3 regions of the Streptomyces sp. NPDC025618 genome follow, and region 1 is predicted to be linked to each of the others. Evidence: riboswitches for the same ligand, from Rfam matches in the RefSeq annotation. Region 1 holds a riboswitch; each other region holds the start of a gene.
The links. Region 1 has a riboswitch for cobalamin ahead of metE (5-methyltetrahydropteroyltriglutamate--homocysteine S-methyltransferase). Riboswitches for the same ligand answer to the same signal wherever they lie in the genome.
Positions count from the first base shown of each region.

Region 2: linked by a shared signal. The riboswitch ahead of ACZ4A5_RS24380 (cobalamin biosynthesis protein) and the one ahead of metE (5-methyltetrahydropteroyltriglutamate--homocysteine S-methyltransferase) in region 1 are both predicted to bind cobalamin.
Region 3: linked by a shared signal. The riboswitch ahead of nicT (Nickel transporter NicT) and the one ahead of metE (5-methyltetrahydropteroyltriglutamate--homocysteine S-methyltransferase) in region 1 are both predicted to bind cobalamin.

Region 1 is NZ_JBVHLW010000072.1:9,289-12,555, forward strand. Features, by position in the region: gene metE (5-methyltetrahydropteroyltriglutamate--homocysteine S-methyltransferase) at 1-1,596, opposite strand, end outside; cobalamin riboswitch at 1,635-1,858, opposite strand; gene ACZ4A5_RS30840 (helical backbone metal receptor) at 1,895-2,635, shown strand; gene ACZ4A5_RS30845 (TDT family transporter) at 2,583-3,267, opposite strand, start outside.
Region 2 is NZ_JBVHLW010000033.1:55,141-58,407, reverse strand. Features, by position in the region: gene ACZ4A5_RS24385 (cobyric acid synthase) at 1-671, opposite strand, end outside; gene ACZ4A5_RS24380 (cobalamin biosynthesis protein) at 701-1,687, opposite strand; cobalamin riboswitch at 1,810-1,937, opposite strand; gene ACZ4A5_RS24375 (hypothetical protein) at 2,308-2,520, opposite strand; gene ACZ4A5_RS24370 (inorganic phosphate transporter) at 2,533-3,267, opposite strand, start outside.
Region 3 is NZ_JBVHLW010000021.1:87,679-90,945, reverse strand. Features, by position in the region: gene ACZ4A5_RS19120 (NAD-dependent epimerase/dehydratase family protein) at 1-450, opposite strand, end outside; gene nicT (Nickel transporter NicT) at 533-1,675, opposite strand; cobalamin riboswitch at 1,696-1,913, opposite strand; gene ACZ4A5_RS19110 (APC family permease) at 2,091-3,267, shown strand, end outside.

The sequences.
Region 1 (3,267 bases):
CGGCCGGACGTAGCGCGTGCCGTAGGACTGCACCCAGCCGTGCCGGGTGGCGAGGTAGCCGTTCAGCCGCTCGGCGAAGTGCTGGACCATGTCGTTGCGTTCGGGCTCGCCGTGCACCAGCACGTCGAGGCCGGCCTTCTCCTGGAAGGCGATCACCTCGCGGATCTCGGCGGCGATCCGCTCCCGGTACTCCTCGGCCGTGATCTTCCCGGCGCGCAGATCGGCCCGCGCGCGGCGCAGTTCGGCGGTCTGTGGGAAGGAGCCGATGGTGGTCGTGGGCAGCGGCGGGAGGCCCAGCCGGGCGCGCTGGGCGGCGGCCCGTTCCGCGTACGGCTGCGGGCGGCGGGTGTCCTCGGCGGTGACGGCCGCGCAGCGGTCCCGTACGGCCGCGTCGCGGGTCAGCGCGGAGCCCGCGCGGGAGGCGAGGGCGGCGCGGTTGGCGGCGAGCTGGGGTGCCACCGCCTCGCGGCCCTCGCTCAGCGCCCTTGCGAGGGTGGCGACTTCGGCCGTCTTCTGGCGGGCGAAGGAGAGCCAGCGGGCGATCTGCGGGTCGAGGTCGCGTTCGGCGGTGACGTCGAGCGGCACATGCAGCAGGGAGCAGGACGGCGCGACGTCGAGCCGGTCGACCAGGCCGAGCAGGGTGGCGAGGGTGGAGAGCGCCCGCTCCAGGTCGGCGGCCCAGATGTTGCGGCCGTCGACGACGCCCGCGATGAGCCGCTTGCCGGGGAGCCCGCCGAGCGCGGCGAGCTCTTCGAGATTGGCGGCCGCGGGGCCGGTGAAGTCCATCGCGAGCCCCTCGACCGGGGCCTGGGCGAGCACCGGCAGGGCGTCGCCGAGCCGGTCGAAGTAGGACGCGACCAGCAGTTGGGGACGGTCCGTGAGCGCGCCGAGCTCGCGGTAGGCGCGGGCGGTGGCGTTCAGCACGGACCGGGGCCGGTCCTGTACGAGCGCGGGCTCGTCCAGCTGCGCCCACTCCGCTCCGGCCGCCCGCAGGTCGGCGAGCAGCGAGGCGTAGACGGGCAGCAGCCGGTCGAGGAGCGTCAGCGGCTCGAAGTCCGCACCGGCGCCGGGCGCGGGCTTGGCCAGCAGCAGGAAGCTGATCGGTCCCAGCAGCACGGGCCGGGCCGTGAAGCCCGCGTCGCGTGCCTCACGGAATTCGCCGACCTGCTTACGGGAATCCGGCGTGAATTGCGCATCCGGTCCCAATTCCGGTACGAGGTAGTGGTAGTTGGTGTCGAACCACTTCGTCATCTCCAGCGGTGGCGTGTCCGCCGTGCCGCGGGCCATGGCGAAATAGACGTCGAGCTCGGTCGTGGCCGCCGCCCGGTGCCGCTCGGGCACCGCGCCGACCGCCCAGGCGGTGTCCAGCACATGGTCGTAGAACGAGAAGTCGCCGGTGGGCACCTCGGTGATGCCCGCCTCGCGCAGCTCCTCGCGGGCCGCGGCGCGCAACGCGGCGGCCGTTTCCAGGAGTTGCCGCGCGTCCAAGCGGCCGGCCCAATAGCTCTCGGTGGCCTTCTTCAGCTCACGGCCCGGGCCTTGCCGCGGATAGCCGTGCAGCGTGGGATTCACACGTGCGACATGCGTCTGCTTCACGGAACTCTCCTCCGGAGTTCGTGCGGTCCGTACCCCGTGCGGGCATACGGGCAGTGGCAGGTCTTCGGACTCGCGGGCGCGCCCCGGTCCCTCGTCGAGGGGCCGGTCACCTACCGGCGGTCGCTTCCCGGACGGCGTCCAGTGCGTATGACCGCTTTCGTTCCCACTCACCGCTGCGGGGCAGTTCCGGATTCGCACCGGATTCCCTCTTGCGACGCTCCCGACTGGCGGACGGGGCGAACCAGCTGCACCGGCCAGCATAGTCACAGGAGTTGCCGCCCGGGCGTACTCTATGATCATGGCCATTCGCACTGCCGTACGGCGCGTGGTGTCCCTCGTCCCCTCACTCACCGAGGCCGTGGCCGTCAGCGCGCCCGGGCTGCTCGTCGGTGCCACCGACTGGTGCGAGCGCCCCGCCGGGCTCGGCGTCACGCGGATCGGCGGCACGAAGAACCCCGACGTGGCCCGTATCGCCGCCCTCGCGCCCGACCTCGTCCTCGCCAACGAGGAGGAGAACCGCGCCCCCGACCTCGCCGCTCTGCGCGCGGCGGGCCTGCGGGTGCTGGTCACCGAAGTGCGCACGCTGGAGCAGGCGTTCACGGAGCTGGAACGGGTGCTGGTGGCGGGGTGCGGGCTGGAGCGGCCGGCGTGGCTGGCGGAGGCCGAGGAGGCGTGGCGGGACGTACGGGCCACGGGCCGCGCCGTGCGGGCGGTGGTGCCGGTGTGGCGGCGGCCGTGGATGGTCCTCGGCCGGGACACCTTCGCCGGGGACGTCCTCGCCCGGCTCGGCGTGGCGCACGCGTACGCGGGGCACGCGGAGCGCTATCCCCGCGTGCCCCTGGAGGAGTTGACCTCGTGCGGCGCCGAGCTGGTCGTCCTGCCGGACGAGCCGTACCGCTTCAGTGCCGACGACGGCCCGGAGGCGTTCCCCGGGCTGCCGTACGCGCTGGTCAGCGGCCGTCACCTCACGTGGTACGGCCCTTCGCTCACCGAAGCGCCGCGGGTGCTGGCCGCGGCGCTGCGAGCAGCCGGCCGTTGACCAGCCCCCGCAGGGTGCCGGTCGCGGCGACCGCCCAGGCGGCGACGAGCAGGGCGTAGAGCCCGACGGCCAGCCAGGTGAAGGCGTGCAGGTGGGTGTGGCGGGCGAGCGCCGCGGCGCCGGTGACGCAGGTGCCGATGGGAAAGGTGAAGCCCCACCACGTCATCCCGAAGCCCATCCCGCGCCGGAACGCGCCCACCACCATGGCCGTGGCCAGCGCCAGCCACAGCAGCGCGAAGCCCATCACCGGGACGCCGTAGAGCACGCCGAACGCGGACATCGCGTGCGCGTACGGGGCCGCGACGGCTCCCGGCGCCGCGTCGGCGAGGTTGTTCACGGCCGTCGCGGACTGGCCCAGCGGGCCCAGCACCAGGAAGAGGGTCGGGGTCATCGCCAGGGGCAGCGGACCGTGGTGCACCAGCCGCGAGAGGAGCATCGGCAGGATGGCGAGCGTCATCAGCAGGCTCATGCCGAACAGCGCGTAGCAGCCCAGCAGCATCGCCGCCCGCCACTGCCCGGCCGGCAGGTGCGCGACCAGCGCCGGGCCGTTCGCGGCGGAGACCATGGGGGCGACCACCGGCAGCAGCCAGACGGGCGAGGCGGCGCCGGGCTCGACCCGGTGCCGGGTCACC
Region 2 (3,267 bases), on a different contig from region 1:
TCCAGGCCGGGTTCCAGCAGCGTCACGTCACCCCGGAACTTGTTGACCAGATAGCCCGCTATGTGCGCCTGGTCCTCGCGGGACAGCAGCGCCGTCGTACCGAAGAACGACGCGAACACCCCGCCCCTGTCGATGTCCCCGACCACGACGACCGGCAGCCGCGCCGCCCGGGCTATGCCCATGTTGACGATGTCGGTGCGCCGCAGGTTGATCTCGGCGGGGCTGCCCGCACCCTCGCAGATCACGGCGTCGTGGGTGCGCCGCAGCTCCTCCAGGCACTCGGTCACCGTGCCGAACAGCCGCTCCTGGCGCCCCCAGTGCCGTGTCCCCCCGGGGGACGACCCCTCGGACGTCCCGAAATACCCGCGCGCGCTGAGCTCGCCCACCGGCTTGCCCATCAGCACCACCTGGCTGCTGCGGTCGCCGCCGGGCTTGAGCAGCACGGGGTTCATCAGGGCCGACGGCTCCACCCGGGCCGCGGCGGCCTGCATGGCCTGCGCGCGGCCTATCTCCGCGCCCTCGCGGGTCACGAAGGAGTTGAGCGACATGTTCTGCGCCTTGAACGGCGCGACCTTGACGCCCTTGCGGACCAGCCACCGGCAGATCCCGGCGGTCACCACGCTCTTGCCCGCGTCCGAGGTCGTCCCGGCCACGAGCAGGCCCCCGCCCAGCGGGCCCGTGGGCCCGCCCTTGTCCGCTGTCACCGGCTCCTCCTCGTAAGGCGATCTGGGAAAAGGCTGCCCGCCGCACGGCCCCGGGAGACGGCGGCCCGCACCCCGATCGCGACGCCCAGCGCCAGCAGCGACACCCGCCGGGAGAGGCGTACGGCGCGCTCGATGTCGGCGGCCTCCACCGGGCGGTTCTCCGCGCCCAGGACGGGGCGGTGCTCGACGCGGCCCTTGTAGGCGAGGGTGCCGCCGAGGCGCACACCGAGCGCCCCCGCGAACGCGGCTTCCACCGGGCCCGCGTTGGGGCTCGGGTGCCGGGACGCGTCGCGCCGGGCCACCCGCCAGGCGCCCCGCGGGTCGGGCCCGGCGAGCACGGCGAGGGCGGCGGTGAGCCGGGCGCCGGGCCAGCCGACGACGTCGTCGAGCCGGGCCGAGGCCCAGCCGAAGCGGCGGTAGCGGGGCGACTTGTGGCCCACCATCGCGTCCAGGGTGTTGACGGCGCGGAAGCCGGCCAGCCCCGGAACACCGCCCAGCGCACCCCAGACGAGGGCGCCCACGACGGCGTCGGAGGTGTTCTCCGCGACGGACTCCACGACGGCGCGGGCCAGCTGCGGACCGTCCAGCGCCTCGGGGTCGCGCCCGCACAGATGGGGCAGCCGCTCCCGGGCGACCTCCAGGTCGCCCACGGCGAGCGCGCCCCCGATGGCGCGGGCCTCACGGCCCAGCGAGGTGCCGCCGAGCACGGCCCAGGTGGTGGCGGCGGTCAGGGCGACCGTGGCGGCGGGGGAGGGGCGTACGGCACGGGCCAGCGCACCGGCGGCGGCCACGGTGCCGCCCGCGCACAGCAGCGTGTGCAGGGCGCCATGACCGCGGTGGTCGCGCCACAGCCGCTGCTCCACGGCCTGCGCGGCACGTCCGAAAGCGGCCACGGGGTGGCCGCGGCGGGGGTCGCCGAGAGCGAGGTCGCCGAGAAAGCCGAGCGTGGCACCGCAGGCGAAACCGAGGTGATCGGCGCGCATCGGATCAGACCGCCGTCGCGTGGTACCTGGATCCGGGGGAACGGGATGGTCGGCGGCAGCCGGACATGGCGATGTGTCCTCACTCAGGGTCCGCGCCCTGGCTCGACGTGACCGGCGACCAGAGTCTCCTGGCTCCCGGATCGACGCCGCCCCGGCCTTCCCGCCCGCGAGTGCGGGCCGTGGCACTCCGATGGGGGAGACGCTCCCCGGTGACAGTGGCGGGACCGCGCCGGACTCGCACCGGCTTCCTCTGCTGTCGCCGTTTGGCCCCGGAAGTCCACCATGGGGTGTGAACGGGCGTCAACTTCCCTGGGGGCGGGTGAGCGGGGCTTTGGTGGCGGGGCCGTTGCCGGGTGCGGGTCCGCCGCGCCTGCGGCGGGCTTGTGCCCCAGCCCCGCCCCTTCCCGAAACCGGGGGAGACCCCCGGACCCCCAGCGCCCTGCGGGCGCGTCCTCAAACGCCGGACGGGCTGATATTCAGCCCGTTGGGGGCACCTCCCAGCGGTAGCTGGGGGAGTTTGAGGGCAACGCGGCGAAGCCGTGTTGCGGGGTCTGGGGCGACAGCCCCAGTTTCGGGAAGGGGCGGGTAGGGGAAAAGCCCCGCCGCAGGCGGCAACCCACCTACCCCACGATCAAAAAGATCCCGTACCCCACAGCCGCCGCGCACAGCGCAAAGCACGCATACGCCCCGGACCGCGCCAGACCCCCCGGAGCCGCCCCGCCCGCAGGGCGGGACGTGCCCACGATCCCGAGCGTGAAGACGCCGACCAATCCGACGGTCACCACGACGCTGACGCCGAAGACCTGACCGAGAGCTGCCCAGTCGATGTGCATGGTGTGGATTCCTTAGCTCGCCGCGGCGGCGGGGGTGCGCCCGGCTTCGGAGGAGACGGCGACCACCGGGGCGGCGGTCACGGGGCCGGCCGGCGGCGGGGCGACGGCCTGGAGCGCGGCGGTGACCACACCGGCCGGCTCCGCCGTTTCCGGCTGGACCTCGTTGACGCTGTCGTGGGTGACCGGCTTGCGGCGGGAAGCGGCGTAGATCGCGCCGCACACCAGCAGGCCGAGCACGGCGACGGTGGTGACGCCCCAGTCGCCCTGGTCGGCGAGGAACGCGGCGCCACCGGCGACGATGCCCGCGGCCGGGAGCGTCAGGCACCAGGCGACGGCCATCCGGCCCGCGGTCGACCAGCGCACCACGCCGCCCTTGCGGCCGAGGCCGGAGCCCATGATCGCGCCGGAGCAGACCTGGGTGGTGGAGAGGGCGAAGCCGATGTGCGAGGAGGCGAGGATCACGGTCGCGGCGCCGGTCTGGGCGGCGAAGCCCTGCGGCGGCTGGATGTCGGTGAGGCCCTTGCCGAGCGTACGGATGATGCGCCAGCCGCCCAGGTACGTACCGAGCGCGATGGCCAGGCCCGCGGAGACGATGACCCACAGCGGCGGGTCGGAGTGCGGGGCGACGACGCCGCCGGTCACGAGCGCGAGGGTGATGACACCCATCGTCTTCTGCGCGTCGTTGGTGCCGTGGGCGAGGGAGACCAGGGCGGCCGAGGCGATCTGCCCGGCGCGGTAGCCCTTGGC
Region 3 (3,267 bases), on a different contig from region 1:
GTAGCGCCCGGCGTCGAGGTCCGCGGCCGCCCTCGGGCCGGGGCGCACCACGCCGTGCCGGGGGCACGCGTAGTGGCCCTCGCCGTAGACGACCATGGAGCCGGCGAGGACCAGGCGGCGTACGCCCGCGGCGGCCATCTCCGCGAGGAGCACGGCCGTGCCGAGGTCGTTGCAGCCCACATAGGCGGGCGCGTCGGCGAAGTCCTTGCCGAGGCCGACCATCGCGGCCTGGTGGCAGACGGCGTCGATGCCGCGCAGCGCGCCGGCCACGGCCGCGCGGTCGCGGAGGTCGGCGCCGGTCCACTCGACGCCGGCGGGCCGGGGCGGTGCCTCGGGGTGGGCCGCGGGCAGCAGGGCGTCGAGGACGACGGGCCGGTGGCCGCGGGCGGTGAGTGCGGTGACGATGTGCGAGCCGATGAAGCCCGCGCCTCCGGTGACGAGTACGCGCATGACCTCGACGTTAGGGGCGCGGGCCGCGGGGCGCCCGTTCCGGCGCCGCCCTGTCACCGGTCCGTAAGAACCGCGCCGGCCGTCAGCCCGTCTCGCTCGTGGCCGTGGCCGCGCGCGCCGCCCAGCGCTGCTCGACCTTGCCGAACCGCCAGTAGGCGAGCGCCGCCGCCCAGACCACCACGAAAAGGCCGACGATGACGAAGCCGACGTTGTCGAGGTTGAGGCCGGAGATCCAGCCGGTGACCGCGTCGTTCATATGGAGCTTGTCGTGCAGCACGGTGACCAGCTCGATGGTGCCGATGAGGAAGGCGACGGCGATCGACAGGCCGGTGATGGTGAGGTTGTAGTAGACCTTGCGGACGGGGTTGGAGAACGCCCACTGGTAGGCGAAGTTCATGAACGTGCCGTCGAGGGTGTCGAAGAGGCTCATCCCCGCGGCGAACAGCAGCGGCAGGCACAGGATCGCGTACCAGGGCAGCCCGGCGGCCGCGCCGCTGCCCGCCATCACCATGAGGGTGACCTCGGTGGCCGTGTCGAAGCCGAGGCCGAAGAGGAAGCCCAGGGGGTACATCTGGCCGGGGCGGGTGATGGAGCGGGTGAAGCGGCCGAGGACGCGGTTCATGAAGCCGCGCGAGTCCAGGTGCTGCTCCAGCTCGGCCTCGTCGTAACGGCCCTCGCGCATCGCGCGGAAGATGCGCAGGATGCCCGCGAGGGCGACGAGGTTGAGGGCGGCGATGAGGTAGAGGAAGCCGCCGGAGACCGACGTGCCGACGACGCCGAGGGTCTGGTGGGTGGTGGAGTCCTCGTCCATCAGCTTCCCGGCGAGCTGGGTGCCGCCCGCCACCAGCGCCGCCATGACGACGACCACGCTGGAGTGGCCGAGGGCGAACCAGAAGCCGACCGAGACCGGGCGCTTGCCGTCGGCCATCAGCTTGCGGGTGGTGTTGTCGATGGCGGCGATGTGGTCGGCGTCGAAGGCGTGCCGCATGCCGAGGGTGTAGGCGGTGACGCCGAGGCCGACGCCGTAGACCTTGGAGTCCACGGTGTAGTGGTCGGGGACGACGAGCAGGTAGAGCACGCCGAAGGCGACGACGTGCAGGGCGGCTATGACGCCCAGGAGGCCGGCGGTGCGCACGGTGTCCTGGCGGCGCCAGCGGAAGGCGGGCGGGCCGCCGGCGGCGGGCGCGGCGGGGGTTCGGGTGGGCAGGGTCATCTTGCGGGTCACGCTCCAGCACCTCGTGGATCTTCTCGTGAGATGCCGTGGCCGGTCTCCTGGCTTACGGGTCGTTCGCGCCCGCCCCTGCCTTCCCGGCAGCCGGCTGCGGCCAGTGGCTCCACGCGCCCGTGGGATGCGCGCGGAACGGGACGGTAGCTCCCCGATCACAGTGGCGAGGGCCGCTCCGGAGTGGGACCACGAGGGTCCGTCACCGGTCTTCCCGAGCACCACGGCCGGGCCACCTTAACGCCCTGACCGGCACGAGTGGCAAAGAAGTGGCAGTTGCCATAGCCAGGCAACAGCTTCCTCGGGGCTTTCCCGGCCCGACCGCCGCTCCGGAGCGCCGATGCTGGACGTGCCCCGCGGGCCGGTGCTACCAGTGCAGTTGACGGGTCTCCCCGTCCGGCAGAGAGAGGGCACACCCATGGCGGACACCGGGCAGGGACCGGAGCACGGGGTCGGATTCGTACGCCGGATCGGGCTGTTCCAGGCCACCACCATCAACATGAGCCAGATGTGCGGTATCGGACCCTTCGTCACCATCCCCCTGATGGTGGCGGCGTTCGGCGGCCCGCAGGCGGTGATCGGGTTCGTCGCGGGCGCGCTGCTGGCGCTCGCCGACGGGCTGATCTGGGCGGAGCTGGGGGCCTCGTTGCCGGGGGCGGGCGGCAGTTACGTGTATCTGCGGCAGGCGTTCCAGTACCGCAGCGGGAAGCTGATGCCGTTCCTGTTCGTGTGGACGGCCATGCTGTTCATCCCGCTGGGCATGTCGACGGGGATCATCGGCTTCGTGCAGTATCTCGGCTATCTGTGGCCGGGCATGGGACAGACCACCGGGGACCTCGTGGGGCTCGCGGTCATCGTGGCCATCGTCGCGGCGCTGTGGCGGCGGGTCGAGAACATCGCGCGGCTCACCGTGGTGCTGTGGGCGGTGATGATCGCCTCGGTCGTCCTCGTCATCGTCGCGGCGTTCACCCACTTCAGCCCGCACCGCGCCTTCACCTACCCCGCCCACGCCTTCGAGCTGACGACCAATCACTTCTGGATCGGCTTCGCGGCGGGCCTGACCATCGGCATCTACGACTACCTCGGCTACAACACCGCCGCCTACATGGGCGCGGAGATCAAGAATCCCGGGCGCACGATGCCGCGCGCCATCATCTACTCCATCCTCGGCATCATGGCGATCTATCTGCTGCTCCAGATCGGCACGCTGGGGGTCGTCGACTGGAAGCAGATGCTCGACGAGAACGCCACCGCGCACTCCTCCGTGGCCTCAGCGGTCCTGGAGACGGCCTGGGGCAAGGGCGCGGCCCGGACGGTCACGGTGCTGATCCTCCTCACGGCCGTCGCCTCCGTCCTCACCGGCCTCCTCGGCGGCTCCCGCGTGCCCTACGACGCCGCGCGGGACAAGGTCTTCTTCCGCTCCTTCGGCCGCCTGCACCCGCGCCACCACTTCCCCGTGCTGGGCCTGGCGTCGATGGGGGTCATCACCGGCATCGGCTTCCTGATCGGCCGTCATACGGACCTCACCACGCTGATCCAGCTGCTCACCACCGTGATGGTGATCGTCCAGGCGCTGGCCCAGGTGGTGGCGGTGT